4 regions of the Buttiauxella sp. BIGb0552 genome follow, and region 4 is predicted to be linked to each of the others. Evidence: predicted binding sites of a transcription regulator. Region 4 holds the regulator's gene; each other region holds the start of a gene.
What was found. The regulator Fur, encoded in region 4, represses iron uptake genes when iron is present. The targets are predictions, from matches to a motif close to ATAATAATGAGAACNACTATCAA.
Positions count from the first base shown of each region.

Region 1 (7,857 bases), on a different contig from region 4:
TTGATGCACTGTCCTTCACCGAAGCGCAGAAACAGGCTATTTATCGCCAGTTAGACCAAACTACTCAGCGCTTTAACGTAGGCCTGGTTGCCATTACCGACGTACAGAACGCCCGTGCGCAATACGATAGCGTATTAGCGGACGAAGTGACTGCACGCAACAACCTGGATAACTCAGTAGAAACGCTGCGCCAGGTAACCGGTAATTACTATCCGTCTCTGGCTTCGCTCAATGTTGATGGCTTCAAAACTAATAAACCTGATGCGGTGAATAATCTGCTGAAAGAAGCGGAAAAACGTAACCTGGCATTGCTGCAAGCGCGTCTGTCTCAAGACTTGGCTCGCGAGCAAATCCGCTACGCAGAAACCGGCCATATGCCAACCGTCGGTTTAACCGCTTCTACTGGTGTTGCCAATACGACCTACAGCGGTTCCAAAACCAATAGCGCGCAGTACAGTGACAATGATGCTGGCCAGAATAAAATCGGCCTGAACTTCTCTCTGCCACTATATAGCGGCGGTTCTGTGACTTCTCAGGTGAAACAAGCGCAATACAACTTTGTTGGCGCAAGTGAGCAACTGGAAAGCGCGCACCGTAGCGTCGTGCAAACAGTTCGTTCTTCGTTTAACAACGTGAACGCATCTATCAGCACTATCAACGCTTACAAACAAGCGGTTGTCTCTGCCCAAAGCTCTTTAGATGCTTCGGAAGCAGGTTATTCCGTAGGTACTCGTACCATCGTTGATGTGTTGGATGCGACCACAACGCTGTATAACGCGAAACAACAGCTCTCCAGCGCTCGTTATAACTACCTGATCAACCAACTGAACATTAAGGCTGCGTTGGGTACGCTTAACGAACAGGATCTGGTTTCGCTGAACAGTGCATTGGGTAAACCAGTGCCAACGACCGCTGAAAGCGTTGCTCCAGAAACGCCAGACCAGAACGCTCGTGCAGATGGTTATACAGCCGATACAGCTGCAACCACTGAGCCTGTGACGCCTGCAAAAGCTACTCCAGTCTCAGCAACAAACAAAAAATCAGCTAACCCATTCGGTAACTGATCGGATATTTCGGGGGCATGACAACATGCCCCCGTCACAACTTACGCATCCGAACGTAAGGCAAAGTAAAGATCTCCCTCCAAACAGCCGTCATCGCTTTAATTTCAACCATTCATCCCCTATTCTAAACGCAATATTAGCTTCATTCCTTTGGGCTCAGGACAGAACAATGAAACGGACAAAAATCATAAATCACGCATCGTTCCGCAAAAGCTGGAACGCCCGCCATTTAACGCCAGTTGCACTGGCCGTTACCGCGGTGTTTATGCTTGCCGGTTGCGAGCAAAATGACGAAACAGTTTCCATGTATCAAAACGCGGATGACTGCTCGCAGGCCAACCCTGGTAAAAGTGCTGAATGTACTACTGCCTTTAACAACGCGCTGAAAGAAGCAGAACGTACCGCACCGAAATACGCTTCGCGCGAAGAATGTATTGCTGAGTTTGGTGAAGGCCAATGTCAGCAAGCCCCTGCACAAGCCAGCATGGCAGGTGAACAAGCTCAGGCTCAGCCACAACAAAGTGGCAGCTTCTGGATGCCGCTGATGGCGGGCTACATGATGGGTCGTCTGATGGGCGGCGGAGCGGGCTTCGCGCAGCAACCATTGTTTAGCTCTAAAAATCCAGCGAGCCCGGCTTACGGTAAATATGCGGATGCCACCGGCAAAAGCTATGGTGCAGCCACACCAGGCCGTACGGCTACAGTTCCAAAAACAGCCATGGCGCCAAAACCTGCAACCACCAGCACTGTAACTCGTGGCGGTTTCGGTGACTCAGTCGCCAAACAATCAACTATGCAGCGCAGCAACAGCGCAACAGGTTCTTCTCGCTCCATGGGTGGCTAAGAAATTATGGAAAGAATTGCGATTACTGAGCGCCCGGACTGGCGCGAGAAAGCCACTGAATACGGTTTTAACTTTCACACCATGTATGGCGAGCCGTACTGGTGTGAAGACGCATATTACAAGCTAACGCTCCCCCAAGTTGAACGCCTGGAAGAAGTCACCGCTGAACTGCACCAGATGTGCCTGAAAGTTGTGGAAAAAGTAGTGAGTAGCGATGAGCTGCTGGCTAAGTTCCGCATTCCTAAGCACACCTGGGAATTTGTACGTCAGTCCTGGCGCACTCAGCAGCCGTCTCTTTACTCACGCCTGGATATCGCGTGGGATGGGATTGGTGAACCTAAGCTTCTGGAAAACAATGCCGATACGCCAACGTCTTTATACGAAGCGGCATTCTTCCAGTGGATCTGGCTTGAAGACCAGGTTCAGGCTGGGAATTTGCCTGCGGGAAGCGATCAATTCAACAGCCTGCAAGAGAAGATCATTGAGCGTTTTGCTGAATTAAAACAGCAACACGGTTTCAACCTGGTGCATTTTGCCTGCTGCCAGGACACTGTAGAAGATCGCGGTACTGTCCAGTATTTGCAAGATTGTGCAGCTGAAGCAGAAGTGGCGAGCGAATTTGTTTACATGGAAGAAATTGGTCTGGGCGAGAAAGGCCAGTTCACGGATGTGCAGGATCAGGTTATCAGTAACCTGTTCAAGCTCTATCCGTGGGAATTCATGCTGCGTGAAATGTTCTCCACCAAACTCGAAGATGCTGGCGTTCGCTGGCTGGAACCTGCCTGGAAGAGCATTATCTCCAACAAAGCGTTGCTGCCAATGCTGTGGGAAATGTTCCCGAATCATCCAAACTTGCTGCCTGCTTATTTCGCTGAAGATAACTATCCGGCGATGGATAAGTACGTTGTGAAGCCCATCTTCTCCCGCGAAGGTGCGAATGTGAAGATCATCGAAAACGGCGAAGAAATTGCCCGTGTTGATGGCCCTTACGGAGATGAAGGCATGATCGTGCAGGAGTTCTATCAGTTGCCAAAATTTGGTGACAGTTATGTGCTGATCGGCAGCTGGCTTATCAACGATCAACCTGCGGGTATTGGTATTCGTGAAGATCGCGAGCTGATCACTCAGGATCTTTCGCGCTTCTATCCGCATGTGTTTGTAGAGTAACAATAAAAAGGTTTAGATTTTCGCCTTCGTAGGTCGGATTAGCGTAAGCGACATCCGACATAAATTGGTGGATGTCGCTTACGCTAATCCACCCTACAAAACCCGTTTATCTACCTTTGCAAGCAATCTGAGGCGCGAAATTCGCGCCTTTTTTTATCCGATAACAACAGAAAGCATACTCAACGATCCCATCTCGACACCGTCTGTCGGCAGCGTAATTGGCTCTTTGCCATCCCATGCCCCGAGAACATACAACAACGGCAGGTAGTGATCCGCTGTTGGGTTAGATAACGATCCGCCTTCATGTTCCAGGTAATTAACCAGTGGGTGCTCGGCTACCGGCCCAAGCCAGGTGAGATTGTCTTTCACATATTGGTTAAATGACTCAGCCCATGGATATGGCGTGTTTTCACCGTGCCAGCGCGCAGTTCTCAGGTTATGAACCACGTTACCACTGGCAATCAGCATGATGCCCTGATCGCGCAATGTCGCCAGCTTGCGGCCAATCTCAAAATGCCATGCCGCCGGTTTAGTGCTGTCGATACTGAGCTGTACCATTGGAATATCGGCATTCGGGTACATCTTAATAAGCACGCCCCAGGAGCCGTGATCAAATCCCCAGGCTTCTTTGTCTTGCATCACCGGAACGGGTGCCAGAAGGTCAACTAACTGTTGTGCAAGCGCAGGGGAACCCGGGGCCGGGTAATGGGTATCGTACAGGGCCTGTGGGAAACCACCGAAATCATGGATAGTTTTTGGCGTTTCCATTGCCGTAACACCCGTGCCTTTAGTGAACCAGTGCGCAGATACCACCACAATTGCTTTTGGACGCGGTAAGGTCTCTCCCAAATGGCGCCAGGCCTGGGTATATTGGTTATCTTCCAGCACGTTCATTGGGCTACCGTGTCCTAGGAACAGCGCAGGCATTCGTTGAGTTTTCATGGTGGTGTCCTTTAATCAGGTAATTCAGTTTATGAAAGCTACAGTACGCGCTTTTACGCTATGAAGAACTCAGATAAGCATGATGAAGATCTTCAGGAAATTTGAATGTAAGCGATGTGTAAAGCTTCTCAACTGGCTCTCGATTTTTATCACATCGCCCATTAATATTAATGAGAATCATTATCAAAAGGAGTGATAAATGTCAGTACCCTTGATCCTGACCCTATTAGCAGGGGGAGCCACTTTTATTGGTGCTTTTCTTGGCGTGCTCGGCCAGAAGCCATCAAACCGTGTGCTGGCATTTTCCCTCGGCTTTGCAGCGGGCATTATGTTGCTTATCTCGCTTATGGAAATGCTGCCTGCCGCACTCCACACCGAAGGAATGTCGCCCGTATTGGGTTATGGCATGTTTATGCTGGGTTTGCTGGGCTACTTCGCACTTGACCGCGCCCTGCCCCATGCACATCCGCAAGACTTGATGGACAGCAAACCGCAGCCGCGTAATTTACGCCGCACAGCGTTGTTGCTGACTCTTGGTATTAGCCTGCATAACTTCCCAGAAGGTGTGGCGACCTTTGTTACCGCCAGCAGCAACCTGGAATTAGGCATGGGGATCGCGCTCGCAGTGGCATTGCACAATATTCCTGAAGGTTTGGCTGTGGCAGGCCCGGTCTACGCGGCTACGGGTTCAAAGCGCAAAGCTATCTTCTGGGCAGGGATTTCCGGGCTGGCAGAAATTCTTGGGGGCGTGTTGGCTTGGCTGATCTTAGGCCCGATGATTTCGCCTGTTTTGATGGCAGCAATTATGGCTGCCGTCGCGGGCATTATGGTGGCTTTGTCGGTCGATGAACTGATGCCGCTCGCGAAAGAAATCGACCCGCATAACAATCCGAGTTACGGCGTTCTTTGCGGTATGGCGGTGATGGGGTTTAGTCTGACGTTGCTACAAAGCAACGGAATCGGCTAAAAAAGAAGCCCGGTGTAGAAAAACCGGGCTTTTTGCTTTTTAGCGAGAGTTAGCTGGCTTTGCGTTCATGAGCCTGACGGTATTCCACCAGGTCTTCAATCGTCACAACAGCCATATTGTGCTGGCGGGCAAAGGTGATGCACTCTGGTGCACGCGCCATGCTGCCATCATCGTTGGTCAACTCACACAACACACCAGCAGGTTTGAAACCCGCAAGCGTGACCAAATCAATGGTTGCTTCAGTATGGCCACCGCGAGTTAACACGCCACCAGGCTGAGCACGCAGCGGGAACACATGGCCTGGGCGATTCAGGTCGCTTGGTTTTGCGCCATCAGCAATCGCGGCACGCACAGTCGTAATACGGTCTGCAGCAGAAACACCGGTAGTCACACCGCTTGCAGCTTCGATTGTCACAGTAAACCCTGTGCCATAGGCACTGGTGTTGTTCTCAACCATCATTGGCAATTCGAGTTGTTTACGGCGTTCTTCGGTCAGGCACAGGCAAACAATACCGCTACCGTGGCGAATGGTCAGAGCCATTTGCTCAACGGTCATGGTTTCCGCTGGGAAAATCATGTCGCCTTCGTTCTCGCGATCTTCATCGTCAAGAACCATTACCCCGCGGCGTTCACGCAGTGCTTCAAGAGCATGTTCAACGCGTTGTGTAGGGGTGCCAAATGCAGAAAGGAGCGTCTGATTCATGGTAAAAAAACCTCATTAAAATTATGGTTACCAGAATCAGGGCAGTCTTAGGAGCTATAAAAATAACGTGAGCAGGCTTAAAAGCTTGAGCTTAGTCGTTACTCTCTCCCATCCGGACTTTAACCGTCGGCTCCGGAATTACACCGGATCTGCTGACCTCCAGATTGCTCTGGAGCGCTCGCGGGCTTTCAGCGTTTGCTGATTTACCGCCGGTGGGGAGTTACACCCCGCCCTGAGAATAAGCAGACTTACTATAACGCCGATGATTTTCTCTGGCAACGCCAAACCTTATAACATTTCGGGTTTCTAACGAGCCTAACAGGCATTACAATTAAAACTAATCGCGTATGACAATCCCGTAAGATGATGGAAGCCACTATGATTGACCCGAAAAAAATTGAACAGATCGCACGCCAGGTCCACGAGTCAATGCCGAAAGGGATTCGTGAATTCGGGGATGATGTCGAGAAGAAAGTACGTCAGGTTTTGCAGTCACAGTTAACCCGTCTGGATCTGGTCAGCCGCGAGGAGTTTGATGTGCAGACTCAAGTACTGCTGCGCACCCGAGAAAAACTGGCGTTACTGGAGCAGCGTTTAACCGAGCTTGAGAGCCGTAGCGTTCAGGCACCGGAAGTTACTCCGCCGACCGAACCACAGATGTAAAAAACGCCCCTGACCAGGGGCGTTTTTTATTGTGCTTTGCGGGGCTTATGCGTCGTGGCTTTGAATCTTTTTAATGATGTTTGTGGTTGAGCAACCATCTTCAAAATTCAGCACCATCACTTCACCACCGTTGGCCCAGACTTCTTTACTCCCGGCAATATCATCCGGTTTGTAATCGCCACCTTTGACCAGCAGGTCAGGCAAGATCTCGCCAATCAACCGTTGTGGAGTATCTTCTTCAAACAACACCACCCAATCCACCGCTTCCAGTGCTGCTAACACGATCATGCGCTGATCCTGCGGGTTTACCGGGCGGGTTTCACCTTTCAGGCGTTTGGTTGAAGCATCACTGTTTGCCGCAACAATCAGGCGGTCGCCAAGTTTGCGTGCATTCGCCAGATACGAAACGTGGCCTGCGTGAAGAATGTCGAAAACGCCGTTAGTCATTACGACTTTTTCACCGCGTTTACGCGCGTTCGCCACAGCAACTTTTAACTCAGCTTCGGTCATCACGCCAAAACCTGAATCCGCACGACCACGCACTGCGTTTTCCAGCTCAATTGGCGAAACGGTAGAAGTACCCAGTTTGCCCACCACTACGCCTGCCGCTGCATTGGCAAAGTAGCATGCTTCTTCCAGCGAATTACCCGCAGCAAGCGTTGCCGCCAGTACGCCAATGACCGTGTCACCTGCACCGGTCACATCGTAAACTTCCTGCGCCTGCGTCGGCAGATGGAACGGTTCAATACCCGGTTGCAGCAGCGTCATGCCGTGTTCAGAACGGGTGATCAGCAAAGCAGAAAGATCGTATTCCGCGATGAGCTTCATACCGCGTTCCACCAGCTCTTCGTCGTTCTTACACTTGCCAACAACCGCTTCAAATTCAGAGAGGTTTGGCGTTAGCAGCGTAGCACCGCGATAGCGATTAAAGTCGGTCCCTTTCGGATCGATAAGCACAGGAACGTTTGCAGCACGCGCAAGGCTAATCATATGCTGAACACTTGCCAGCGCGCCTTTTGCGTAGTCAGAAAGCACCAGCGCGCCAATGTGCGGCAAAGCCTGGCTAATACGCTCGTGCAAAGGTTCCGGATCAACACCTTCAAAGCCTTCTTCAAAATCGAGGCGAATCAGCTGTTGGTTGCGGGAAAGTACACGCAGTTTGGTGATTGTCGGATGAGTCGGCACCGAAACGAAATCGCACTTAACGTTCACACCGGCCAGCGTCTGGCTGAGTGCCCGCGCAGCATCGTCGATGCCCGTCAAACCCACCAGGCGAGAATTAGCACCCAACGAAGCAATATTCATTGCCACGTTAGCCGCGCCGCCAGGACGTTCTTCAATGTTATCGACTTTCACCACTGGTACCGGAGCTTCCGGCGAGATGCGGCTTGTAGGGCCATACCAGTAGCGATCCAGCATCACATCACCAACTACCATGACGCCTGCACGGCTGTATTCGGGCAGCGTTACTTTCATTCCTGACTCTCCAGAGAGGGATAAAATTTTG
Region 1 covers NZ_SODY01000008.1:211,302-219,158, forward strand. Annotated here, with positions in the region: gene tolC (outer membrane channel protein TolC) at 1-1,064, shown strand, start outside; gene EDF88_RS21605 (DUF1190 family protein) at 1,234-1,908, shown strand; gene EDF88_RS21610 (glutathionylspermidine synthase family protein) at 1,915-3,075, shown strand; gene ygiD (4,5-DOPA dioxygenase extradiol) at 3,229-4,017, opposite strand; gene zupT (zinc transporter ZupT) at 4,217-4,984, shown strand; gene ribB (3,4-dihydroxy-2-butanone-4-phosphate synthase) at 5,034-5,687, opposite strand; FMN riboswitch at 5,784-5,931, opposite strand; gene ubiK (ubiquinone biosynthesis accessory factor UbiK) at 6,066-6,350, shown strand; gene hldE (bifunctional D-glycero-beta-D-manno-heptose-7-phosphate kinase/D-glycero-beta-D-manno-heptose 1-phosphate adenylyltransferase HldE) at 6,396-7,826, opposite strand.
Region 1: a site for Fur is predicted at 4,182-4,204, ahead of zupT (zinc transporter ZupT). Genes of this name have one in related genera too.

Region 2 (7,857 bases), 420 kb from region 4:
GGCTTTGAACTCGCAGGCTCCACGGGTCTGGTGCCCAGCCAACATACGCGGTGGCTTTTGAAGGGCTTGCGTAAATCACGTCCCATTTCTGCCATTTGCCATCCACTTTAGTTTCGGACTTAAGCACGTTAAAGTTAAAGCCGGTGCTCCAGTTCGAGTCTGGAATAAAGTAATCCACAGCACCTTCAACACCGTAAATACGACGCTTGTCATCTTCCACATTGATGGTCATATCTGCGCGGTTGATGGAGATCGACTTGTCAGACAACGAGTAGTACGCCGCAATTTGGCTTCGCAGGCTATCACCGGTATAACGCCAACCCAACTCATAAGAATCGACTTTGATCCCCTGAAGTTTTGACTGCCCGACGTTCACGCTATTTACCAGTTGGTAATGGCCATTCACCAGTCGGTAAGTGCCATTACCGTAGTATTTGCCTGGATCAGGAAGCTCTACACCTTGTGAGAAGTTAAACCACGCTTGCTGGCGGTCAGTAATATGCATTAACAGACCAGCATTGAATAACGCGTTGTCGTAATCCGTGCTGCCGCCAGGGATTGCGTCCGCAGACTGAGCGATACCGTTTGCAATACCTTGTTGCTGAGTAAAGCCAACAAAATCATCGACTTTGTTCTCAGTCCATTGGTAACGCACGCCGCCGCTCAGGGTAAACAGATCGTTGATGTCATAACTGCTTTGCAGGAACGGAGCGAGGTTAGTGATGGTGTAACCTGGATAGCGGCCAGTGGTGTAAATGCTCTGATTATTCAGACCACCTGAAGCATTGGCTTTTGCGAGATCAAAGAACATTTGGTTCGAGGTAAAGCTCTCGTGATCGGCATCGACGCCATAGGTAATCTGCCAGCCATCCAGCGGTTGGCTGGTAAGAGCCAGTTTCGCCCCGTACTGATCGGTATCCTGCTGGGAGGCCGAGAAACTGGTTACGGCTCCACGCGTGAGCGTCGGGAAAGGATAGAAGGTCAGAGACTCATCACGATAGTAAATCTGCCCAACCACTTCCTGGCCGAGGAAGTCGCTGTTGGAGTATTGCAGGCTAATCAGATGGCGTTCGGTACCAGGAATGCGGTCAGAATTAAGATTGTCACTGACAAACGCTTTGCCATTACCGGTCACTGCAGAGAAATTTTCACCCAGATTCAGCCCGTAATCACCGTCTCCCTGGCTCTTATAATATTGAGTCACCACCTGCAGTTGCTGGGTTTCATCAATATTTATCGTGCCGGTACCCATGACATCCAGACGGTCGGAATACTGTAAACCGGTTTGCGTGTTATCGAGCAAAGTCTGGTCGCCATTGCCATCAAACCAGCCACCAAATTTCTGATAAGCCACAGATAAACGGCCAGAGGCATTATCGTTACCGCCAGAAATGGAGCTGGCGACACGTTCATCATGATCTTTACTGCTGTTAAAACCAGACTTAATCCCGGTTTCAAATTCGGCCTGAGTGTCAGGCTGGCCCTTTTTCGTCACGATATTAATCAGACCACCAGTACTACCACCGCCATACAGCGAAGTTGCACCAGAGATAACTTCGATGTGTTCAATGTTGAAAGGGTCAATAGAGTCGAGCTGGCGGCTATCGGTACGGGAAGAGTTCAGACGAACGCCATCCACTAAAACCACGATAGAACGGCCGCGCATGTTCATGCCGTAGTTGGTACGGCTTTGGCTACTGACATCCAGACCGGGAATTAACTGTGCAAGTGCGTCTTTCAGCTCCTTGCCTCCCTGAATCTGTTGCTCAAGCTCGGTGCCTTCAATAACCCAAGTGGTCTGCGCCATTTCAGCCACCGTACGATGCATACGGTTCGCAGAAACCAGAATATTTTCTTCGGAAGTTTGCTGCGCGAAAGCCGGAGCCATCATCGCCAGAAGCAACGGGTTAAGCACCCAGCGTGCGTTTTTATGCATCATCATCATTCCTTGGATGGGAAAATATTAACATTTGAAAATGTTTTGAAATAAGAACGAGCTGAATTCTGCCGATAACGGTTCTCATTATCAATCTCAATTGATAGTATTTCTCAAATTAATCTTATGAATAATCATATGATTTCTGTGGGTAATTTTTTTGGCGATGGCAAGACAAGGCAAAGGAGCTGAAATGGCAGAGGTACAAAGCTACAGATTGTTTAATGTGCAGCTAATGCATAAATCACACGTTTCACCTTCGCTGTTGAGTCTGGTATTTGGCGGTCCGGATGTGGCAAACATGAAATGTGATTCGCCCGACCAGCGAATCAAAATGTTGTTCCCGTCTGAAGATGGTTCAATTCCGAACTTGCCAGAACATGGGCAGTGGTATTCGTTGTTGCAAGAATTACCCAAAGAAAAGCGGCCGATTGTGCGTACTTATACCTTGCGGCACGTTGACCGCGAGCGTCAGCAAGTGACTGTTGAATTCGTCAGTCACGGCACGGAAGGGCCTGCCTCCGCATGGGCGATTAGCTCGCAATCCGGTGACAAAATACAAATTGTCGCGCCGAATGCCGATTACCCGGCAGACAGCGGCGGTTATGAATGGACGCCACCTGCGGATTTGCGCCAGGGATTAATTGTTGCGGATGAAACTGCATTGCCTGCGGCGCGAGGCATACTTGAACTGCTATCGAAACTGCAAAATCCTCCAAAAATTCAGGCGTTTTTTGAAGTCCCTGAGCAGGGGGATTGCGTGGATTTAAGTGAATTTGGTTTTGCGAAAATTCATTGGTTGCCGCGAAAGGCTGTCAACGCAAGGCATGGGGAGTGCTTACTCAAGGCGGTAAGTGAATGTGCCCAACTCCCTAAAGCTGCGGGGATTACAGAAACAGTTAATGAAGAGGCTGAAGGTGAACTGTTGTGGGATAAAGCCACAACGGCCAGTAACGCTTTTTACGGCTGGGTTGCGGCGGAATCATCGGTTGTGAAAATGCTGCGCCGTTACTTAATTGGAAAATGCGGTGTGAGCCATGACGCCATCAACTTTATGGCCTACTGGAGCAAAGGGCGAGAGCGTTAATACAAAAAGGGCGGTAAAGCCGCCCATGGTTAGATTTTCTTTAGTTCCGGTAACAATCGTAGTGTGGTTTTCACGATCTGCATCAGCTCTTCATAGCTGGCATTTTCGATTGCGCTGATCGACATCCCCTGAATGATACAACAGAGATATTTCGCCAGATTGCGTACGCTTGTGGTTGCCGGAATTTCACCTTTTTGCTGTCGCTGCTCCAGGAAGTGAACCAGAGTCGCTTCCTGCATCGACTGACGCATTTTTATCATCGCGGAGATATCTTCCGAAGAGACGGCCAACACCGCAGAGGTACATATCATAAAGCAGCCTGATGGTGTCTCTTTGTCAGTAAACATCTCTGCCAGCAAAGAGAGATAATCTTCCAGGGTCTGTTCCAGAGTACGATCTTCGCAATAAAGGCAAGCCTCACGCTGCTGCGTTACTCGTGCGATATAGCGATCTAATACTGCCTTGAACATACCTTCTTTGTTGGTGAATTCTGCATAAAGCGTTGGCGCTTTTGCACCTGTTGCTTCAACTAAATGTGCCATAGAAGTGGCTTCGTAGCCGTGTTTCCAGAACAAAGCCATGGCCTTGTCAAGTGCAGCTTCCCTATCAAACACCTTCGGTCGGCCACGGCTTTTTTTAACGCAACTAGTGTCAGTGGACATGGGAACCGTTTAACCTTTGTCTGTTTAATAAACGATCATTATAAAAATAATAACACGTGTAAGCTATAGGTTGATTATTAAAAATAATTTAATCCTATGCTTATGAAAAATAGTGCGTTTATAAAATAATTAACGAGCGTTATAAAAATAGTTTGACGCGTGATGCAGATCACATCTATGATTTAGTTATCGATCGTTAAGTAAAGAACTTAACGGCCTACTAAATCATCTGCTCAAGGTAAATAACATGAAAAACGTAAAAACTCTTATCGCTGCTGCTGTTCTTAGTTCACTCTCTTTCGCAAGCTTTGCCGCTGTTGAAGTGCAGGCAACGCCAACCGGTCAACAGAAAGTCGGCACAATCACCGCAACAGCTGGGACAAACCTGGGTTCGCTGGAAGATCAACTGGCTGAGAAAGCCGAACAAATGGGTGCCAGCTCATTCCGTATTACTTCAGTTACCGGCCCGAACACTTTGCACGGTACTGCGGTAATTTATAAATAAGCATACCCTTCATACTTCAAGTTGCAGCGGTGTTGGTCGCGCCCATTCAATAAAAAAGGCCCTGTTGAAAAACAGGGCCTTTTTTCTATCCGAACTAGCGTGATAATCAGATTTCGTTGGTCGCTACAGTATGCGCGTTGACTTCAATTGGCATGCCAGAGCGGTGCAGCATCGCCTGTTCCATAACTGTCGCGTCAGTTTCAGGGGCGGCCTGGAACTGTTTCATTTGTTCAGTCAGCGTAATCGGCAGCACTTGAGGATCATCATTAATATTTTTCGACAGTGGCTGATGCACCTCAACTAAACGTCTGCCATCTGGCTCGATGGACGTTTTAATCGCGGTATTAATAATGCGAACTGGCGTTCCGACAGGCATATCTTTGTACAGCGCTTTGATATCGCCATCACGCAGACGAATACAGCCTGAGCTGACACGCATGCCGATGCCGAAATCTGCGTTAGTTCCGTGCAGTAGATAAACTCCGCCAAAGGCTGCGAGACGAATCGCATGATGGCCCATTGGGTTCTCAGGCCCGGCAGGAACAACAGCTGGCAGCTTGATGCCATTTGCCAGGTAACGAGCGCGAATATTTGCGGTTGGGGTCCAGGTAGGATTGGCCCTTTTATCTGAAACACTGGTCACCATCGTTGGCGTTACCGTATCACCACCAAGCTGGCCGATACCAATCGGGTAAACCGTCACGCTGTTCTTTCCTTTGGGATAATAGTAAACGCGTAGCTCGGCAAGATTGAGAACCAGCCCTTCACGTGGCGCATCCGGCAGTATCATCTGACGTGGAATGGTCAAAACACTGCCCGCACGGGGAACATAGGGATCGACGCCAGGGTTGGCCTGTAATAAAGCAAGGAAGCCCACATTGTATTTTTTGGCGATAGCCTCAAGTGAACCACCGTCATCTTTTACCTCATGGAAAAAATTCTGACCGATAAGACGGCTGCCTTCTGCTGGTAGAGGATAAGAGTTGGCATTCGCGTTAAAAGCGGTGAGTGCTGCGCTAACCAGCATAATCGACGCCAGCCACCGCATAGCGCGTGCCTTGCGAGATGATAAAACGCTCAAAGAGGTAATCACGATAAACCCTATAAGTATTATGGTTAATGTTATAAAAAAGTTAATCGATGATTATGGCAGGGGGAGATGTCGGGAAATCCTGGCGGATTGAAAGGATGTGTAAATGTTACGATGAAATGGAGGAGGACGGGTAAGCGCATGCGCCACCCGCCACCATGAGAACTACGCTATAGCGTTCTGCGCCAACTGATGCATAAAGTTACGTACCCATTCCATACGCGCTTTACGATCTGCGAGGTCTTCAATAAATTTGAGTCGCGTTGGCCCATCCAGACGGTAATGTTGCGGCTGTTTTTGCAGCAAACCAATCAACCAAACTGGGTTAACGTGGTTTTTCTCAGCAAACTCAATCACACCACCTTTGTCATGACCTTCAATCTTACGCACGCCAAGTTTTTGCGCCTGCTGACGCAATGCCGCAATATCCAGCAGATTGCGAGCGGCATCCGGCAGCAGGCCAAAGCGATCAATCAATTCCACTTTTAATTCATCAAGCTCATGTGCCGTTTTGGCACTGGCAATGCGTTTATAGAACGACAGGCGGGTGTTGACGTCCGGGATGAAATCATCTGGTAACAACGCGGGCATACGCAGTTCAACTTCGGTTTGGCTACTGGTCAAATCTTCAAGCGACGGCTCGCGGCCCTCTTTGAGCGCATCGACGGCGTTTTCCAGCATCTCCATGTACAGCGAGAAACCGATAGTTTCCATCGAACCACTCTGGCCTTCACCAAGTAATTCACCCGCACCGCGAATTTCAAGATCGTGAGTCGCCAGCGCAAAGCCCGCACCCAGGTCTTCTAACGACGCAATAGCTTCCAGGCGTTTCTGCGCATCGGTGGTCATTGCTTTCGGATGTGGCGTCAGAAGCCATGCATAAGCCTGGTGATGCGAACGCCCCACGCGGCCACGCAACTGGTGTAACTGTGCAAGGCCGAAATGGTCTGCACGTTCAATAATAATGGTATTGGCAGTCGGAATATCGATACCCGTTTCGATGATCGTGGTACACACCAGCACGTTAAAACGCTGGTGGTGGAAGTCGTTCATCACTCGTTCCAGCTCACGCTCACGCATTTGGCCATGGCCGATAGTAATACGCGCTTCCGGTACAAGCTCGGCGAGGCGATCGGCTGCTTTCTGAATGTTTTCTACATCGTTATAGAGATAGTAGACCTGGCCACCACGCAGCACTTCACGCAAGATTGCTTCGCGAACCACCAGGCTGTCGTACTCGCGAACGAATGTTTTAACTGCCAGTCGGCGTGCCGGAGGCGTTGCGATAATCGACAAATCGCGCATTCCGCTCATTGCCATATTCAGCGTACGTGGAATTGGTGTGGCAGTTAGCGTCAGGATATCGACATCGGCACGCATGGCTTTAATGCGCTCTTTATGACGCACGCCGAAGCGGTGTTCTTCGTCGACAATCAGCAGGCCGAGATCTTTCATCTTCACGTCATTCTGTAATAGCTTATGCGTACCGATCAGAATATCGACTTTCCCTTCTCGTGCTTCTTCGAGAATTTGCGCCTGCTCTTTAGCCGTACGGAAACGTGACAGCATTTCGATGCGCACTGGCCAGTTGGCGAAACGGTCGCGGAAGTTATCCAGGTGCTGCTGCGCAAGCAGGGTGGTTGGCACCAGCACCGCAACTTGTTTGTGGTTTTCAACCGCAAGGAATGCGGCGCGCATCGCAACTTCGGTTTTACCAAAGCCCACGTCACCACATACCAACCGGTCCATCGCCAGCGGCCGGCACATATCGCTTAATACCGCGTTAATGGCTTGTGCCTGATCCGGCGTAGTTTCAAATGGGAAGGCGTCGCAGAACAACTGATACTGCTCGCGGTCATGCTTAAAGGCAAAGCCCTCTTTGGCTGCGCGTTGCGCGTAAATATCCAGCAATTCAGCAGCAACATCTCGCACTTTTTCTGCCGCTTTCTGGCGTGCACGGGACCACGCATCGCTGCCGAGTTTATGCAGTGGCGCGTTTTCTTCGGCACCGCCCGCATAGCGGCTAATCAAATGGAGAGACGAAACCGGCACGTACAGTTTTGCATCGCCATGATAGGTCAGCATCAAATATTCAGCGGTGATGCCGCCCGCTTCCAGGGTGGTTAAACCGGCATAACGCCCAACGCCATGTTCAAGATGCACGACTGGTTGCCCGGCACGCAGCTCTGCGAGGTTACGAATCAGGGTATCTGGGTTAATGGTGCGACGGCTGTCCTGACGTCGACGACTAACGCGCTCGCCCAACAAGTCGCTTTCGCAAATTAATGCCCGGTTACGCAGGGTGTCGATAAAGCCGTGTTCGCTCGAACCCAACATCAGGTATCGGCCTTTATCTACCGCGTCATCAAGACGATAGATGCGTTTTGGCGCCACTTTAATGCGTGACAATAGCTCGCCCAACGCTTCGCGGCGGCCTTCACTTTCTACGGAAAACACTACCGGGCCGGCGAAAGACTCAAGGAATTTACGCAAATTATCGAGCGGTGCTTTCTGTTGCGCCTGAACCGAAAGGTCGGGTAATACGCGATAACCCAGATTGGTAAACGCGGCTTTGTC
Region 2 covers NZ_SODY01000002.1:92,228-100,084, reverse strand. Annotated here, with positions in the region: gene EDF88_RS05225 (TonB-dependent siderophore receptor) at 1-1,936, opposite strand, end outside; gene EDF88_RS05220 (siderophore-interacting protein) at 2,130-3,023, shown strand; gene EDF88_RS05215 (TetR/AcrR family transcriptional regulator) at 3,053-3,685, opposite strand; gene bhsA (multiple stress resistance protein BhsA) at 3,933-4,190, shown strand; gene EDF88_RS05205 (L,D-transpeptidase family protein) at 4,297-5,238, opposite strand; gene mfd (transcription-repair coupling factor) at 5,446-7,857, opposite strand, start outside.
Region 2: a site for Fur is predicted at 2,008-2,030, ahead of EDF88_RS05225 (TonB-dependent siderophore receptor). Genes of this name have one in related genera too.

Region 3 (7,857 bases), on a different contig from region 4:
AGGTCGAGAACAAATGGCTCGCGATTGCAGAGCAAGATAAACAAGAAATGTTGGGCTATGTTCCTGCACGCGCTCTGGTCAAAAGTGAATTGTATGCCCAGGCGCTAAAAAAAGATCGCCCACGTCCGCGTAAGGCTTCTAAGAAAACGACTTGTGTTGCCGTCGATGACGCTAGCAAAGCCTGTCAGAACGCTAACAGCGGCACCTGGATTATTGATTAATCAAAGGCATTTTGTGTCACGGCCTTTTATTTAATATTGCTCGGCTAACAAGGATTTCTATGAAACTCTGGCTTTCGGGTCTGGCGCTGTTGCTGGCATCTACAACCGTATGGGCTGGGAACTATCGTATCGTTCAGTCTCCTTCGCAAAAGCTGGATGTCTGGATAGATGATGTGCAAAACAACACGCCACAGAGCTGGTGTGCTACTGAACTCCCCTTACGAATCGTAGCCAATGGCGATAAAAATCCGTCTGTGCTCAACGTTTTTATGCCGCGTCTTGGCACCTTGCTGGAAAGCCAGTGTAGCTCTGTTCAACTGGTGAGCTGGAAACTGGAAGATCCGCAAGGCCAGACGCTTGCCGTCGGCACTGCGACCAAAAACAGTGATTGGGCAGTCATTATTGCGCCGGTAGTTTCAGGTGAACCAAACACACTGCCACTTTCCAATGAGAGCTCGCCTTTAGCAGACCGCACGCCATGGCAAGAGTTTACGTTGCAGGATGGCTGCCATCTGCGCACCTTCTGGCAAGGTGACGCCAATGCTTCGGCAATGTTTATCCCCAACGGGAAATGTGAAAACGGCGGCTGGCTGAATGGACGTAGTGAAATCATTCAAAGCGGTATTCACGGTGAAAAACGCAATGAAATGACCTTCGTGCATGGTTTCCCGGTCAGTGGGCTGAGCGCCGATGCGGGTTCTGACAGCCTGCTTATCACAAGCTTGAACAATGAACGCATGGTCGTCAGTAATGAACACGCGCCGCAGAGCTGGATGATTTTGCCCTATAACTCCGAGCTAAATGGCTGGCAAGCCACCGGAACCGTGGCTGTTGAAGTTCCGCGTGAAATGACGGTTGATGAGGCTGGAATTCAGGCGCGATTAAACCAAGTACGCAAAGTATGGTCGGCATGGCTTGCGCCAGATACGCCTATTACCTTGCTGTTGATTGACTCCCTGCGTCCGCAATTGCGTGATCCGGCGGTGGGCGCATGGCGCGCCCAGAAATAACCTGTGAACATTCGTCGATTTCGTGCAGAGAAAGGCCATCATGACTGATAAAGATTACGAACAAGAGCTTCCCGACGCTCTGCCACCTGGTTTCCGTTTCGACGAGTTTGAAATTCAGAAAGTGACTGAGTCCACCAACACCAGCGTGGTTTATAAAGCGTGGGATCATCAACTCGAACGACCGGTAACTATCAATGAGTTTATGCCGCGTGCGCTGACCATACGTAGCGACAATATGCAGCTGGTTTTGCGCAATAAACAAGATAGCCTGGCATTCAGCTCGGGTATGAATCGTTTTGTGCAGTCGGCTCGTCAGCTTGCGCAATTCAACCACCCAAACCTGCTTCAGGTTTTAAGCTTCTGGACGCAAAACGAAACCGCTTATGCAGCAACACGTTACTCCAGCGGTATGACGCTTGCCGAACTTCATCAACAACATCCTGAAATCATCAACGATGCCTGGTTACGCAGGATATTGCCGATGCTGTGCGGGGCGCTGGCAACATTGCACGACGAAGGATTTATTCATCGTGATTTGTCCCTGCGCAGTATTCAAATTCAGGACAACGGAGCGCCGCTGCTACTTAATGCAGGTGCTCCACTGCGCGCCAATTCAGAAAACAGCGACGAGATTAAAACGCCGCTTAATCCTGGTTTTGCCCCGCTGGAACAGTACGCTGACGATCTCGAAAACCAACTAGGGCCGTGGACTGATATCTATGCACTCGGCGCCATTCTATATACTTTGATAACAGGCACCTGCCCTCCAGCCAGTGTCACCCGCACGATTCAGGACCCTTGCGTTAAGCTCGCGAAGAATCGCCCTGAAGGCTATTCCCAGAGTTTGTTGCAGGCCGTCGATCACGCCCTGGCGCTAAAACCTGAAGACCGCCCGCAATCTATTGCTGAATTTGCAGCCCTTGCCGAGATTCCGATGAGCGGTATCAATGGCCTCGCATCGCTAAAACAACCAGGGACCATGTTGGTTGCTCTGGAAGATGCAGAGATTACCCCGTTGTCTCCGTTGCGCAAACGCTACAAATTGCCACTACAGATAGCGGCCAGTGTGTTGGTCGGCGTGGCTATAGGTGCGGTTATTTTTGGTGGCCATTTCTCGACAACACCGACTTCCGAGACAGCGAAACTTGAGACACCCGCGGTACAAAAAGTCCAGGCGGTGGCAACTCAAACTGCTCTACCCGCCACTGACGGTATGCTGGCGCGCGTTTATGTCCGCATGAATGACGGTGAAGAGTTGGATGTGAATGGCAAAACAGAAAAAATCACGCCGGGGGCCAATGGTTATGGTTTCCTGCAACTGCCTGCCGGAAAATATCAGATTACCCTGCGTGATAATAACCAGACGCGAAACATGACGTTGTCTGTAGAAAAAGCAGGAACATGGTTGATTAATCCGCAAGGGTAAGAGCCAGTGCCACCGGTAAATTATCTGCTTTCCTTTAATATGCGACATGGCACCTGGTACTGGCCGCAAATTCGTCTAAGGTTTTCATAGGGTTGATCGCTAAAACTTCACGCGATCATGAAAAGGAGAACAATAGATGATAAATCCTGCTTTGCGCCGTCCTCGTAGTTTATTGCTTGCGATTCAAATAGCTATCGGTTGTGCGTTCGTCGCTTTTACCTTGCCCGCTTCGGCGGCTGACGAACAACAACCGCAGCCCCAGCCACCAGATGTGCTCCTTGGCCCGTTATTTACCGATGTCCAGACTGCAAAATTATTCCCTGACCAAAAGACATTTGCAGATGCGGTTCCTAATAACGATCCGTTAATGATCCTTGCGGACTACCGCATGCAGCGCAATCAATCTGGCTTCGATTTACGTCATTTTGTGAATGTGAACTTCACCTTGCCGCGCGAGGGTGAAAAATATGTTCCACCTGAAGGACAGACGCTGCGTGAACATATCGATAGCCTGTGGCCGGTGCTAACGCGCACCACAGATAGCGTTGATAAATGGGACTCGTTGCTGCCGCTACCTAAGCCGTATGTCGTACCCGGTGGGCGTTTCCGCGAAGTTTATTATTGGGACAGCTATTTCACCATGCTTGGGCTTGCAGAAAGCGGTCACTGGGACAAAGTGCAGGATATGGTGGACAACTTTGCCCATGAAATTGATGCCTGGGGGCATATTCCCAATGGCAACCGCAGTTATTATCTAAGCCGTTCGCAACCACCGTTCTTTGCCTTTATGGTCAAACTGTTGGCCAGCCATAATGGTGATGAAACCTACATCACTTACCTGCCGCAATTGAAAAAAGAGTACGCCTACTGGATGCAGGGCAGCGATACGCTGCAAGCGGGTTCTGAAAACCTGCGCGTGGTGAAACTTAAAGATGGTTCAGTCCTGAACCGCTATTGGGATGACAGAGATACGCCACGTACAGAATCTTATCTGGATGATGTGACTACCGCGAAGAACAACCCGAATCGCCCGGCAACAGAAATCTATCGTGATTTGCGTGCCGCTGCCGACTCGGGCTGGGATTTCAGCTCTCGCTGGATGGATAACCCAGAACAACTTGGTTCGATTCGCACCACCTCAATCGTGCCGGTGGATTTAAACGCCCTGTTATTCCAGATGGAAAAAACGCTGGCGCACGCCAGCACTGTAGCGAAAGACACCAGTGCAGCAACGCAATACCAGCAACTGGCAGATGCTCGCCAGAAAGCTATGGAAGCGCATTTGTGGAATAGCAAACAGGGCTGGTATGCCGATTACGATCTCAAAAATAATGCTGTTCGTTCTCAGTTGACCGCCGCCGCACTGTTCCCGCTTTATGTGCATGCGGCCTCGAAAGAGCGCGCGGACAAAATGGCAACCATCACCCGTGCGCAACTGCTGAAAGCCGGTGGGCTTGCGACAACCAATCTGAAAACGGGCCAGCAGTGGGATGCCCCAAATGGCTGGGCTCCCTTGCAATGGGTAGCCACCGAAGGGCTGCAGAACTATGGGCATAAAGATTTAGCCATGGAAGTCACCTGGCGCTTCCTCACCAATGTGCAGCATACCTACAACCGCGAACAGAAACTGGTTGAAAAGTATGATGTATCCAGCACGGGTACGGGCGGTGGTGGCGGAGAATATCCTCTCCAGGATGGTTTTGGCTGGACCAACGGCGTGACGCTGAAAATGCTCGATTTGTTATGCGGTAAAGAGAAGCCCTGCGATTCCACACCGGATAAATTGCCTTCAGCAACACCGGGGCCTGTGACTGAAACTACGAAACCTACTGCGGCCTCAACCCAGTAACGTCGTTCCAACGGCCTCACTCCCTCCTTCTCCTTCTCTCAAGGAGAAGGAGTAAAAATTCTCCCACCACCGATTCCCCTTAGACCCTCTCCCATGGAAAGGGTCGTACTCCTCTGTAAAAACACCAATATTTTCATGGGTTTTAATTCTCTACCTGCCAATATTTGCACTTGCTTACACAAACAATAACAATAATAATTCGCATTCCTATTCGTTATAAGATCGCCTGAATTTATACCAACCTCTCCGACACAGATCGGCCCTTCAGGTGATAACAAAAAGACATTCTCGGGAAAATAATAAAATGAAACTGGCATTTACCGTAAAGCGTTCCGCTTTACTCTGCGCGCTTGCTCTTGCTGCTCCAACCTACGCGATGGCGGAAGATACCGTTATTGTGACCGACACACTGACAGAAACCTCCACCAGCCCAACTCAGGGTTACAGCGCGACGGTTAGTCGTGGTGCTACTAAAACTGATGAGCCGTTAATCACTACCGGTCAGTCGGTGTCTGTCGTGACTCGTCAACAAATTGATGATCAGGGTGCATTATCTGTAAACAGCGCGCTCAACTACACACCGGGTGCTTTCACTGGTTTTGCTGGTGGTGCAACTCGTTATGACACTGTCGCACTGCGCGGTTTCCACGGCGGTGATGTGAATAACATCTTCCTTGATGGCTTGCGCCTGATGAGTGACGGCGGCAGCTACAACGTGGTGCAGGTTGATCCATGGTTCCTTGAGCGTATTGACGTTATCAAAGGGCCTTCTTCAGCTCTTTACGGACAAACCATTCCTGGCGGACTGGTAATGGAGACCTCAAAGCGACCGCAGTTCATTGAGGAAGGCCACGTTCGCGCCATGTACGGTAACAACAATACCACCGGCACCGCATTCGACTATACCAATGCGATTAACGATGAATGGGCCTGGCGCCTCATCGGTATGACAAAAAATAGTGATACCCAGTATGAGAAAACCCGTGAAGAACGCTATGCCATCTCCCCGTCTGTGTTATGGCAGCCGAGCGAAAATACCTCATTGGTGATGCGTGCATACCTGGAAAAAGATCCTTCAGGTGGCTTCCACGGATCGGTTCCGGCAGATGGTAGTCTCTATTCGTCTACTGGCCGTAAACTCAGCACCGGCTTCTCTGATGTAGAACCGGGCAATGACGAATTCAAACGCCACCAGCAGATTTACAGTTACGAGTTCGCTCATAGCTTTAATGACACTTGGGCGTTCCGCTCCAACGCCAGCTACACCCACTCAAACGTGGGCCTCAAGCAGGCTTACCAGATTGGCTGGGCAGATGCCGCGCACGACGAATTGATGCGTTATTACAGCGGTGAAACCTCGTCTCTCGACGCTTACGCCATCGATAACCAACTGGAAGCAGATTTCGCAACCGGCGAACTGGACCACAAAGTGGTGCTTGGCGGGGAGTTCCATAAATACACCAATAACCTGTCTGACGATTCTGCTTATACCACCAACCTAAACCCATGGACGGGCGAGTCCGGTGGACCTGGCGGTTTCTACTATTACGATCCGCGTGACCCGACTTACTCCACTATCAACCAGGGTCTGTTGACCAAAGCAGGTAAGCGTCAGTACGAACAAACCGGCGTCTATTTACAAGATGATATGAAGTGGAATCAGTGGCATATGACACTCTCTGGTCGTTACGACCATATGGTGACCAAAAGCCATATCGTGGCTGAAGCCATTGACAGTGACGTGACAGATAACCGCACCGATGATCATTTCAGCGGACGTGCCTCCCTGCTGTATGCGTTCAACAACGGGGTTTCTCCTTACGTCAGTTACAGCCAGGCAATTACACCGCAGGTTCTGCCTGATGCTGAAGGCAAATTGCTGAAGCCGACCACTGCCGAGCAGTACGAAGCGGGTGTGAAATATCAGCCAGCTGGCACAGTAGATATGTATACCGTTGCGCTGTACGACCTGACACAAAAAGATGTCGGTAACCGTGTAGTTCAGGGCAGCTATTTTGAGCCAGCAGGTAAAGTTCATTCGCAGGGCGTTGAGCTGGAAGCGCGTTCGCAGTGGAATCAGCGTTTCTCAACCATCGCTGGTTACACGTACAACAAAGTACGCTTTAAAGATGCAATCGACGGTAACGACGGCAACACGCCGTATGTGACGCCTGACCAAATGGCAAGCTTGTGGGGAATGTTCAAAGCCGACTTAGGTATCAGTCTGGGTGCTGGTGTACGCTACATTGGCAAGCAATGGGCAGATAACGAGAATACCCTGCGTGTACCTTCTGTCACTCTGCTTGATGCGATGGTACGTGCCGATATGGGTGCGTGGACGCCATCTTTGAAAGGGGCTTTCGTACAAGTTAATGCCACCAACCTGACAGGCCGTGATTACGTTGCGGGCTGTTACGGTACCGGCTATTGCTACTGGGGTGCAGAGCGTTCTGTTATTGCAACCGTGGGATATGATTTTTAAGTTTTGTTAACTCCAGTGTCGGATGTCGCTTCGCTAATCCGACCTGCGAAACATAGATACGGCCCCGTTTGGGGCCGTTTTTCTATGGCTGACGTGTTATCGCGACCTCACCTGCGAGCGGTGAAGCTGGCTTTCCCTGCTGCTGTTCCAGTGCGATTTGTGCCAATGGCGTATCAGCTTCATAGCGCGCACGGGCATCGAGGCTTTTCTCGTATTTATTGTATTTCCACCAGGCGTAACCGAGGAAGACAACCAGCCCACCAACGTTATAAAACATGATGGTCATAATGCTGGCACCGGTCGGGAATGTGGATGCAATAAACCCGACGGTGAAAATGACTATCAACAAGCTAACAATGGTGATCCCCTGCATCCGTGTGCCCATACGGAAATCACGATTGACCTCATCGTATTTCATACGCAGGTTCAGGTAGGCAAGCATGATAAACAGCGGCGGTAACATTGACGCGGCAGCGGTCATGTTAATAAGCGTGTTCATCAACTCCTGTACGCTACCCGAACCCACGGTTGGGATAAGCATCAATGGGATAACAATCAGGAATTGAATCCACGCTGCACGAGTCGGTACGCCATGCTGGTTAAGACGCACGGTTTTCTCACCAAAAATACCTTTTGGAATTTCGGTAAAGAAGATTTTCACAGGAGCAGCAGTCCACATCAGCAGTGAGCCAAACATCGCAGTAAAGGAGACAATCCCGACAAAGCGGTTCATCAGCGACGTTGGCAAGCCAAAGTGATTCGCCAGCCCTTCAAATACCTGCACCGTACCGCCGGTGTAATGCAAATCAGCTTTATGAACAAAGACGTTAATCAGCAGTGAGGAGACGGTATAAAGGCCACCGATGAAT
Region 3 covers NZ_SODY01000001.1:82,441-90,297, reverse strand. Annotated here, with positions in the region: gene EDF88_RS00415 (SH3 domain-containing protein) at 1-221, shown strand, start outside; gene EDF88_RS00410 (hypothetical protein) at 281-1,231, shown strand; gene EDF88_RS00405 (protein kinase) at 1,272-2,657, shown strand; gene EDF88_RS00400 (alpha,alpha-trehalase) at 2,794-4,506, shown strand; gene EDF88_RS00395 (TonB-dependent siderophore receptor) at 4,811-6,988, shown strand; gene EDF88_RS00390 (amino acid permease) at 7,071-7,857, opposite strand, start outside.
Region 3: a site for Fur is predicted at 4,695-4,717, ahead of EDF88_RS00395 (TonB-dependent siderophore receptor). Genes of this name have one in related genera too.

Region 4 (7,857 bases):
TCTCGAGTACGCCATCATGTCTAAGCGTAAGCTTAACCTGCTGGTGACTGAGAAGGTTGTAGAGGGTTGGGATGACCCACGTATGCCGACCATCTCTGGTCTGCGTCGTCGTGGTTATACCGCCGCTTCTATTCGCGAGTTCTGTAAGCGCATTGGTGTGACTAAGCAAGACAACACCGTTGAAATGGCATCTCTGGAATCTTGTATTCGTGATGACCTGAATGAGAACGCACCACGCGCTATGGCTGTTCTCGACCCGGTTAAAGTTATCATCGAAAACTTCCCTCAGGGTGAAGTTGAAATGGTAACGATGCCTAACCATCCTAACAAACCAGAGATGGGTAGCCGTCAGGTGCCGTTTAGCCGTGAGATCTATATCGATCGTGCTGACTTCCGTGAAGAAGCCAACAAGCAATATAAGCGTCTGGTGTTGGGCAAAGAAGTACGCCTGCGTAATGCATATGTGATTAAAGCCGATCGCGTTGAGAAAGATGATGCAGGGAATATCACCACGCTGCATTGCTCCTACGATCCGGACACATTAAGCAAAGACCCAGCTGATGGCCGTAAAGTTAAAGGTGTGATTCATTGGGTGAGTGCAGAACATGCATTGCCTGTTGAGATTCGCCTTTATGACCGCCTTTTCAGTGTTGCAAACCCAGGGGCTGCAGAAGATTTCCTTGCAACGATTAACCCGGAATCACTGGTTATCAAACAAGGCTTCGTCGAACCAAGTCTGCAAAATGCCGAAAAAGGCAAAGCGTATCAGTTCGAGCGCGAAGGTTATTTTTGCCTGGACAGCCGTTATGCAACTGCCGAAAAACTGGTATTTAACCGTACCGTTGGCTTGCGTGATACTTGGGCGAAAATGGGCGAATAGTCCCTTTTTACTAGGTCAATATCTGACAAAAACGCCGCAAATTGCGGCGTTTTTTTTCGCTTTATAATCATTTGCTTAAATATATCTTCACATTCGCGTTGCGAATTAATGTTATTTACACTTCTTCCTCTCTACTTTTTATGGTCAACCTCGGAACATTAAAAATTCTTATTTTAATTATGTGAGCGCTCTCATATAGAGTTTTGTATTTTATAAATAGTAATTATCAAGATAAAACTCTTGTGTCGTTATTTGTTACAAATGCTCATAAATTATGTGCTCTCTGTCATAATATCGGAATGAACTCTTACAAAGTCATTGATAATTCGCGTCGCGAAAAATAGTCTTAAGGGCAGCAGTAATGCGGGCAAATATTCATAACCGCTTTAGCCGTTAGGCATTTTTACTTTTTTTCGCCATAAGGCGTCTTTTAACGTCCGGCGATTATTGATACGTCAAAGAGGAATAATATATGCGTACGTTTAGTGGCAAACGTAGTGCACTGGCGCTTGCAATTGCAGGTGTCACGGCTCTTTCAGGACTTGTAGTCATCCCTCAGGCAAGCGCAGCAGGCTTTGTTGATGACTCGACTCTGACCGGTGGTGTTTATTACTGGCAGCGTGAGCGTGACCGTAAAGATGTTACGACTGATAAATATGAAACTAACCTTGCGCATTCCACCTGGAACGCCAACCTGGACTTCCAGTCTGGTTTCGCCGCTGACATGTTCGGTCTGGATATTGCGGCCTTTACTGCTATCGAAATGGCAGAAAATGGTAACAGCGGTCACCCGAACGAAATCGCATTCTCCTCTGTAAACAAAGCTTACGACGAAGATTACTCAGGTGATAAGAGCGGTATTAGCCTCTATAAAGCCGCAGCTAAATTCAAATACGGCCCGGTTTGGGCACGTGGCGGTTACATTCAGCCAACCGGGCAAACCTTGCTCGCACCACACTGGAGCTTCATGCCTGGTACTTACCAGGGCGCTGAAGCCGGTGCAAACTTTGATTACGGCGATTCTGGTGCGCTGAGCTTCTCCTACATGTGGACCAACGAGTACAAAGCTCCATGGCACCTGGAAATGGACAAGTTCTATCAGAACGACAAAAAAACCAAAGTTGAATATTTACACTCTCTTGGCGCGAAGTATGACTTCAAAAATGATTTCATTCTCGAAGCGGCATTTGGGCAGGCTGAAGGCTACGTTGATCAGTACTTCACCAAAGCAAGCTATAAGTTTGATATCGCGGGCAGCCCGTTAACAACCAGCTACCAGTTCTACGGTACGCGTGACAAAGTTTCAGATGGCAGCGTTAACGATCTGTACGACGGCACTGCATGGTTGCAGGCATTGACTCTCGGATACAGAGTTGGCCAGGTTGATTTGCGTCTTGAAGGAACTATTGTTAAGGCCGATGGCCAGCAAGGTTACTTCCTGCAGCGTATGACCCCAACTTATGCATCTTCAAACGGTCGTCTTGATGTGTGGTGGGATAACCGCTCTGACTTCAATGCCAACGGTGAAAAAGCAGTATTTGCAGGCGCGATGTATGACCTGAGCAATTGGAACCTGGCAGGTTGGGCAGTGGGTGCTTCTTATGTGTACGCATGGGATGCTAAACCAAGCTCTAAACCAACCACTGACGGTTACTACGATGCTGATAATCGCCTGAAAGAATCTGCGTACAGCCTTGATGCGTTGTACACCGTTCAGGATGGTCGTGCGAAAGGCACGCTGTTCAAACTGCACTTCACTCAGTACGACAACCATTCAGACATCCCAAGCTGGGGCGGTGGTTACGGCAACATCTTCCAGGATGAGCGCGACGTGAAATTCATCGTCATCGCACCGTTCACCATCTTCTGATTCGAATCCGGGCGTGAAAACGCCCGGTTTTCTTAAGGATATCAAACATGAAAAAAATCGTTCTGACTGTGGTGATGGCGTTAGGTTTAAGTGCGTGTGCGCAGCAACAACCTAAAACGGCTCCGGAAGACACAAAACTAAAACAAGCGTATAGCGCCTGTATTAACACCGCAGAAGGCAATCCGGATAAAATTCAGGCCTGCCAAAGCGTATTGAATGTGTTGGCTCAGGATAAGGAACACCAGGAGTTTGCGAAGAAAGAAACGGTTCGTACCCTGGATTACCAGAACTGCATTCAGGCAACACGTACCGGTAATGACCAGGCCGTGAAAGCAAAATGCGATAAAATCTGGCAAGAGATCCGCGCCAACAATAAGTAATCGCTGTATTCAGGCAATAAAAAAACCGATGAGCTTCCTCACCGGTTTTTTTATTGCCTGACACCCAACTCTGGGTGCCGGAGGTGCAGATTACTTTTCGCTGATTTCGTGTGCGTTTTCGTCGGTACGGCAATCACCTTCAGCACAATGACCATAAAGGTACAGGCTGTGGTTAGTCAGACGAATACCATGACGTGATGCGATTTCACGCTGACGGGCTTCGATTGAATCATCGCTGAATTCAATTACTTTGCCGCAGTCCAGGCAAATCAGGTGGTCATGGTGATGCTGCTGTGTCAGTTCGAATACGGATTTGCCGCCTTCGAAGTTATGGCGCGTCACAATGCCTGCATCATCAAACTGGTTTAGTACACGATAAACGGTGGCGAGACCAATCTCTTCGCCCATATCAATCAGACGTTTATATAAGTCTTCCGCACTGACGTGGTGGTTCACCGGCCCCTGCAGCACTTCAAGGATTTTTAATCGAGGAAGCGTGACTTTCAGGCCGGCCTTCTTTAATGCGGTATTATTGTCAGTCATGCGGAAATTGTCCTGTTGCTTAACGATTCGCTCGGAGTCAGGGTGAGCGTTAAGATGAATGCGTCTCATTATAGAACTGCCCCTTCTAAATGGGAACCGCAAGTATTATGCATAACCAAGTTAAAAAATTGCGGTTGAGTCGCGATTTGATGGCCTTGATAGCTATTTGTCAGGAGTTCATTGTACAGGGACAAGCTGAAAAGTTAAAAATTTGTAGCAATTATTTTAATCGGAAATAACTATCAATGTGGCGAAACCCAATAGTCTCGCCGCATTGATGCCCATCGCCCTTGAATATGCAGGTTTATTGCCAGCCTGCATCTTAAAGTAGCCTGGGTTTAGAATCAGGCGTTGATGATATCAGCCAGGTTGAGCTCATCAGAAACTTGTTTAACCCATTTCTGAACGCGTTCAGCAGTCAGTTCTGGTTGACGGTCTTCGTCAATCGCCAGGCCAACAAAGTGGTCATCGTCTGCAAGACCTTTAGATGCTTCGAAATGGTAACCCGCAGTCGGCCAGTGACCGACGATAGCTGCACCGCGCGGCTCAATGATGTCGCGGATAGTGCCTAATGCGTCACAGAAGTATTCTGCGTAGTCTTCCTGGTCACCGCAACCAAACAACGCTACCAGTTTGCCATTGAAATCAACTTCTTCCAGAGTTGGGAAGAAATCGTCCCAATCACACTGGGCTTCGCCGTAGTACCAGGTTGGAATGCCGAGAAGCAGAATGTCGAAGCCTTCCAGGTCTTCTTTGCTGCTCTTAGCAATGTCATGCACCTCAGCAACATCTTTACCGAGCTGTTTTTGAATCATTTTCGCGATATTTTCGGTGTTACCAGTGTCGCTGCCGAAAAAAATGCCTACGATTGCCATGAGTAAAATAACCTCTTGATACTTAATGGTATGGTGGCTGCTATTTGGCCACAGATAGGGCAATCATAGCAGAACACTTCGTGGTGCGGAAACTGCTATCGCCCCGGTGTGCACAGACTGCAAAATCGCATACCAGGACATAGCACTAAAACTAACTGAGATGTTGCTTCAGTTGTTCGAGAAGTATCTCTTCAATCAATTCACTACGACTGATATTGCGCGCTTCAGCCAGCTGATTGAGAGCATCTACCGCATCGTTATTGAGCTTTAGCTCCACTCGCTTCAGGCCGCGTACTTTATCGCGCTTGAGTTGGTTGCGTTTGTTGATACGCAATTGCTCATCACGCGTTAGCGGATTGGTTTTTGGTCGCCCCGGGCGACGCTCGTCCGCGAACAGATCTAATGTAGTACGGTCCGTTTGTTCTTTTGCCATGATTAGACTACTGACAGGGAATTCAGGTGGCACGGAGCGGGGTGCTCTGGCGCAATTTAGCGCGCAATCATACATCAGCATGGCTTGCGCGCCAACGCGTTAGCCACATCTTGCGGCCAGTCGGTTTGTTTTTAATCAGTTTGCCGCTGTTGTGTCGATAAAACGATGGATTGCGCGCAAAACAGCATCAGGTTTTTCTGCGTGAACCCAGTGTCCGGCACCTGCAACCACATGAGCACGCGCCTGAGGGAACTGTGAAAGCAACTGGCTACGATGCGATTCATTAACATAAGGAGATGCGCCGCCGCGAATAAATAGCGAGGGTTCATTCCATGCAGGAATGTTTTCCCAGCCGACAATATTCTCATATTGCTCCCATAGCACCGGCACGTTGAATTTCCATTCGCCATCGGCAAAGGATTTTAGCAAGAACTGAATAACACCTTCTTCATCAAGATACTCGCGCATCACGGTCGCGGCCTGCTGCCGTGTTTTAACGCAAGCGGCGCTGACGGCATTTATTGCAGTGAAAATTTCATCGTGGCGGCGCACCTGATAATCCACCGGTGCAATATCAATCAGTACTAATTTGTCGATACGCTCTGGGGCAATCGCCGTCAAAGCCATCGCCACTTTGCCACCCATTGAATGGCCAATAATAATGGCTTTCTCAAAGTCATATTCATCGAGCGTTTCGACGACATCCTGCGCCATAGCAGGGTAGTTCATCTCAGAGCTTTGTGGTGATAAACCGTGGTTGCGCAGATCGATTTGCAGCAACGTATGATCCTGCCCAAGGTCACGGGCCAGCACGCCCAGGTTATCAAGGCTACCAAAAAGACCGTGAATAAGAACGATGGGGGAATTACTAGTCGATTGTTGCGCAGTTTGCAGGCGAGCATTCAATTTCATGGCAAAGTTCTTTTTTTTTACTTCGTGTGGTTAGGGTATCATAACGGCATCCTGCCGCACTGCCGCAAATTTCCAGTTTAGTCTGACTTTGTGGTGTGACAAAAGCTTGGCGCTACCCGAGGTTGGGATTTGTCCTTATAATCCCAATTACTTGCATTCAGAAAAGATATCGCACTGGATTAAGATGAAAACAATTGAAGTTGATGACGAGCTCTATCGCTATATTGCCAGCCACACGCAGCACATTGGTGAAAGCGCGTCCGATATTTTACGGCGCATGTTGAAATTTACCGCCGGCCAAACCCCAGCTACACCTGCAATTACCGGCCAGACAGGCGCAACTGCTGCACCTGCTCCGGAAGCCAAACCCGTAAATAAAGCACGCGATCGCGTTCGTGCGGTTCGTGAATTATTGCTGTCCGATGAATATGCGGAGCAAAAGAAAGCGGTTAACCGTTTCATGATGGTGCTTTCAACTCTGTATACACTTGATGCTCAAGCTTTTGGTGAAGCGACTGAATCGCTGCATGGTCGTACACGTGTCTATTTTGCAGGTAATGAACAGACGTTGCTGCAAAATGGAAACCAGACCAAACCTAAGCATGTTCCAGGAACGCCATACTGGGTTATTACTAACACCAATACTGGCCGTAAATGCAGCATGGTCGAACACATCATGCAATCAATGCAGTTCCCGGCGGAATTGATTGAAAAGGTTTGCGGCACAATTTAACACCTCGTGTCAGAAGGAAAGGCCAATGGCTAACCACCCTCGTGCAGGACAACCGGCACAACAGAGCGATTTGATTAACGTAGCCCAACTGACGGCTCAGTATTATGTACTGAAGCCCGAAGTGGGGAATAGCGAACATGCGGTGACGTTCGGAACATCCGGTCACCGTGGTAGTGCGGCACGTCAAAACTTTAACGAGCCTCACATTCTCGCAATTGCTCAGGCGATTGCAGAAGATCGTGCAAAAAATGGCATTACCGGGCCGTGCTATGTGGGTAAAGATACTCACGCGCTGTCTGAACCTGCGTTTATCTCCGTACTTGAAGTGCTGGCTGCGAACGGTGTGGAGGTTATTGTGCAGCAGGCGAACGGCTACACGCCAACGCCAGCTATCTCTCACGCCATTCTGACGCATAACAAAAAGGGTGGCGCACAGGCTGATGGCATCGTTATTACGCCTTCGCACAACCCACCGGATGACGGCGGTATCAAATACAATCCACCTAACGGTGGCCCGGCTGATACCAACGTCACCAAAGTCGTAGAAGATCGCGCTAATGCATTGCTGGCCACAGATCTGAAAGACGTGAAACGTATCTCTCTTGATCAGGCGTGGAAAAGTGGTCACGTCCAAGAGCAAGATCTGGTGCAGCCGTTTATCGAAGGGCTGGTGGATATCGTTGATATGGCCGCCATCCAGAAAGCGGGCCTGAAACTGGGTGTTGATCCACTCGGTGGTTCCGGTATCGAATACTGGCAGCGTATCGCGAAGCACTACAACCTGGATCTGACGATTGTTAACGATCACGTTGATCAAACCTTCCGCTTTATGCACCTCGACAAAGATGGTGCGATCCGTATGGATTGCTCGTCCGAATGTGCGATGGGAGGCCTGTTAGCGCTGCGCGACAAATTCGACCTGGCTTTCGCCAATGACCCGGATTACGACCGCCACGGTATCGTCACGCCAGCTGGCCTGATGAACCCGAACCATTACCTGGCTGTTGCGATTAACTACCTGTTCCAGCATCGCCCACAGTGGGGCAAAGATGTTGCCGTGGGTAAAACACTGGTTTCTTCTGCAATGATTGACCGTGTAGTGAACGATTTGGGGCGTAAACTGGTAGAAGTACCAGTTGGTTTCAAATGGTTTGTCGATGGTCTGTTCGATGGCAGCTTTGGTTTTGGTGGCGAAGAGAGTGCTGGGGCATCGTTCCTGCGTTTCGACGGC
Region 4 covers NZ_SODY01000002.1:510,959-518,815, reverse strand. Annotated here, with positions in the region: gene glnS (glutamine--tRNA ligase) at 1-880, shown strand, start outside; gene chiP (chitoporin) at 1,353-2,750, shown strand; gene chiQ (ChiQ/YbfN family lipoprotein) at 2,798-3,130, shown strand; gene fur (ferric iron uptake transcriptional regulator) at 3,221-3,673, opposite strand; gene fldA (flavodoxin FldA) at 4,018-4,548, opposite strand; gene ybfE (LexA regulated protein) at 4,700-4,981, opposite strand; gene ybfF (esterase) at 5,117-5,893, opposite strand; gene seqA (replication initiation negative regulator SeqA) at 6,078-6,626, shown strand; gene pgm (phosphoglucomutase (alpha-D-glucose-1,6-bisphosphate-dependent)) at 6,652-7,857, shown strand, end outside.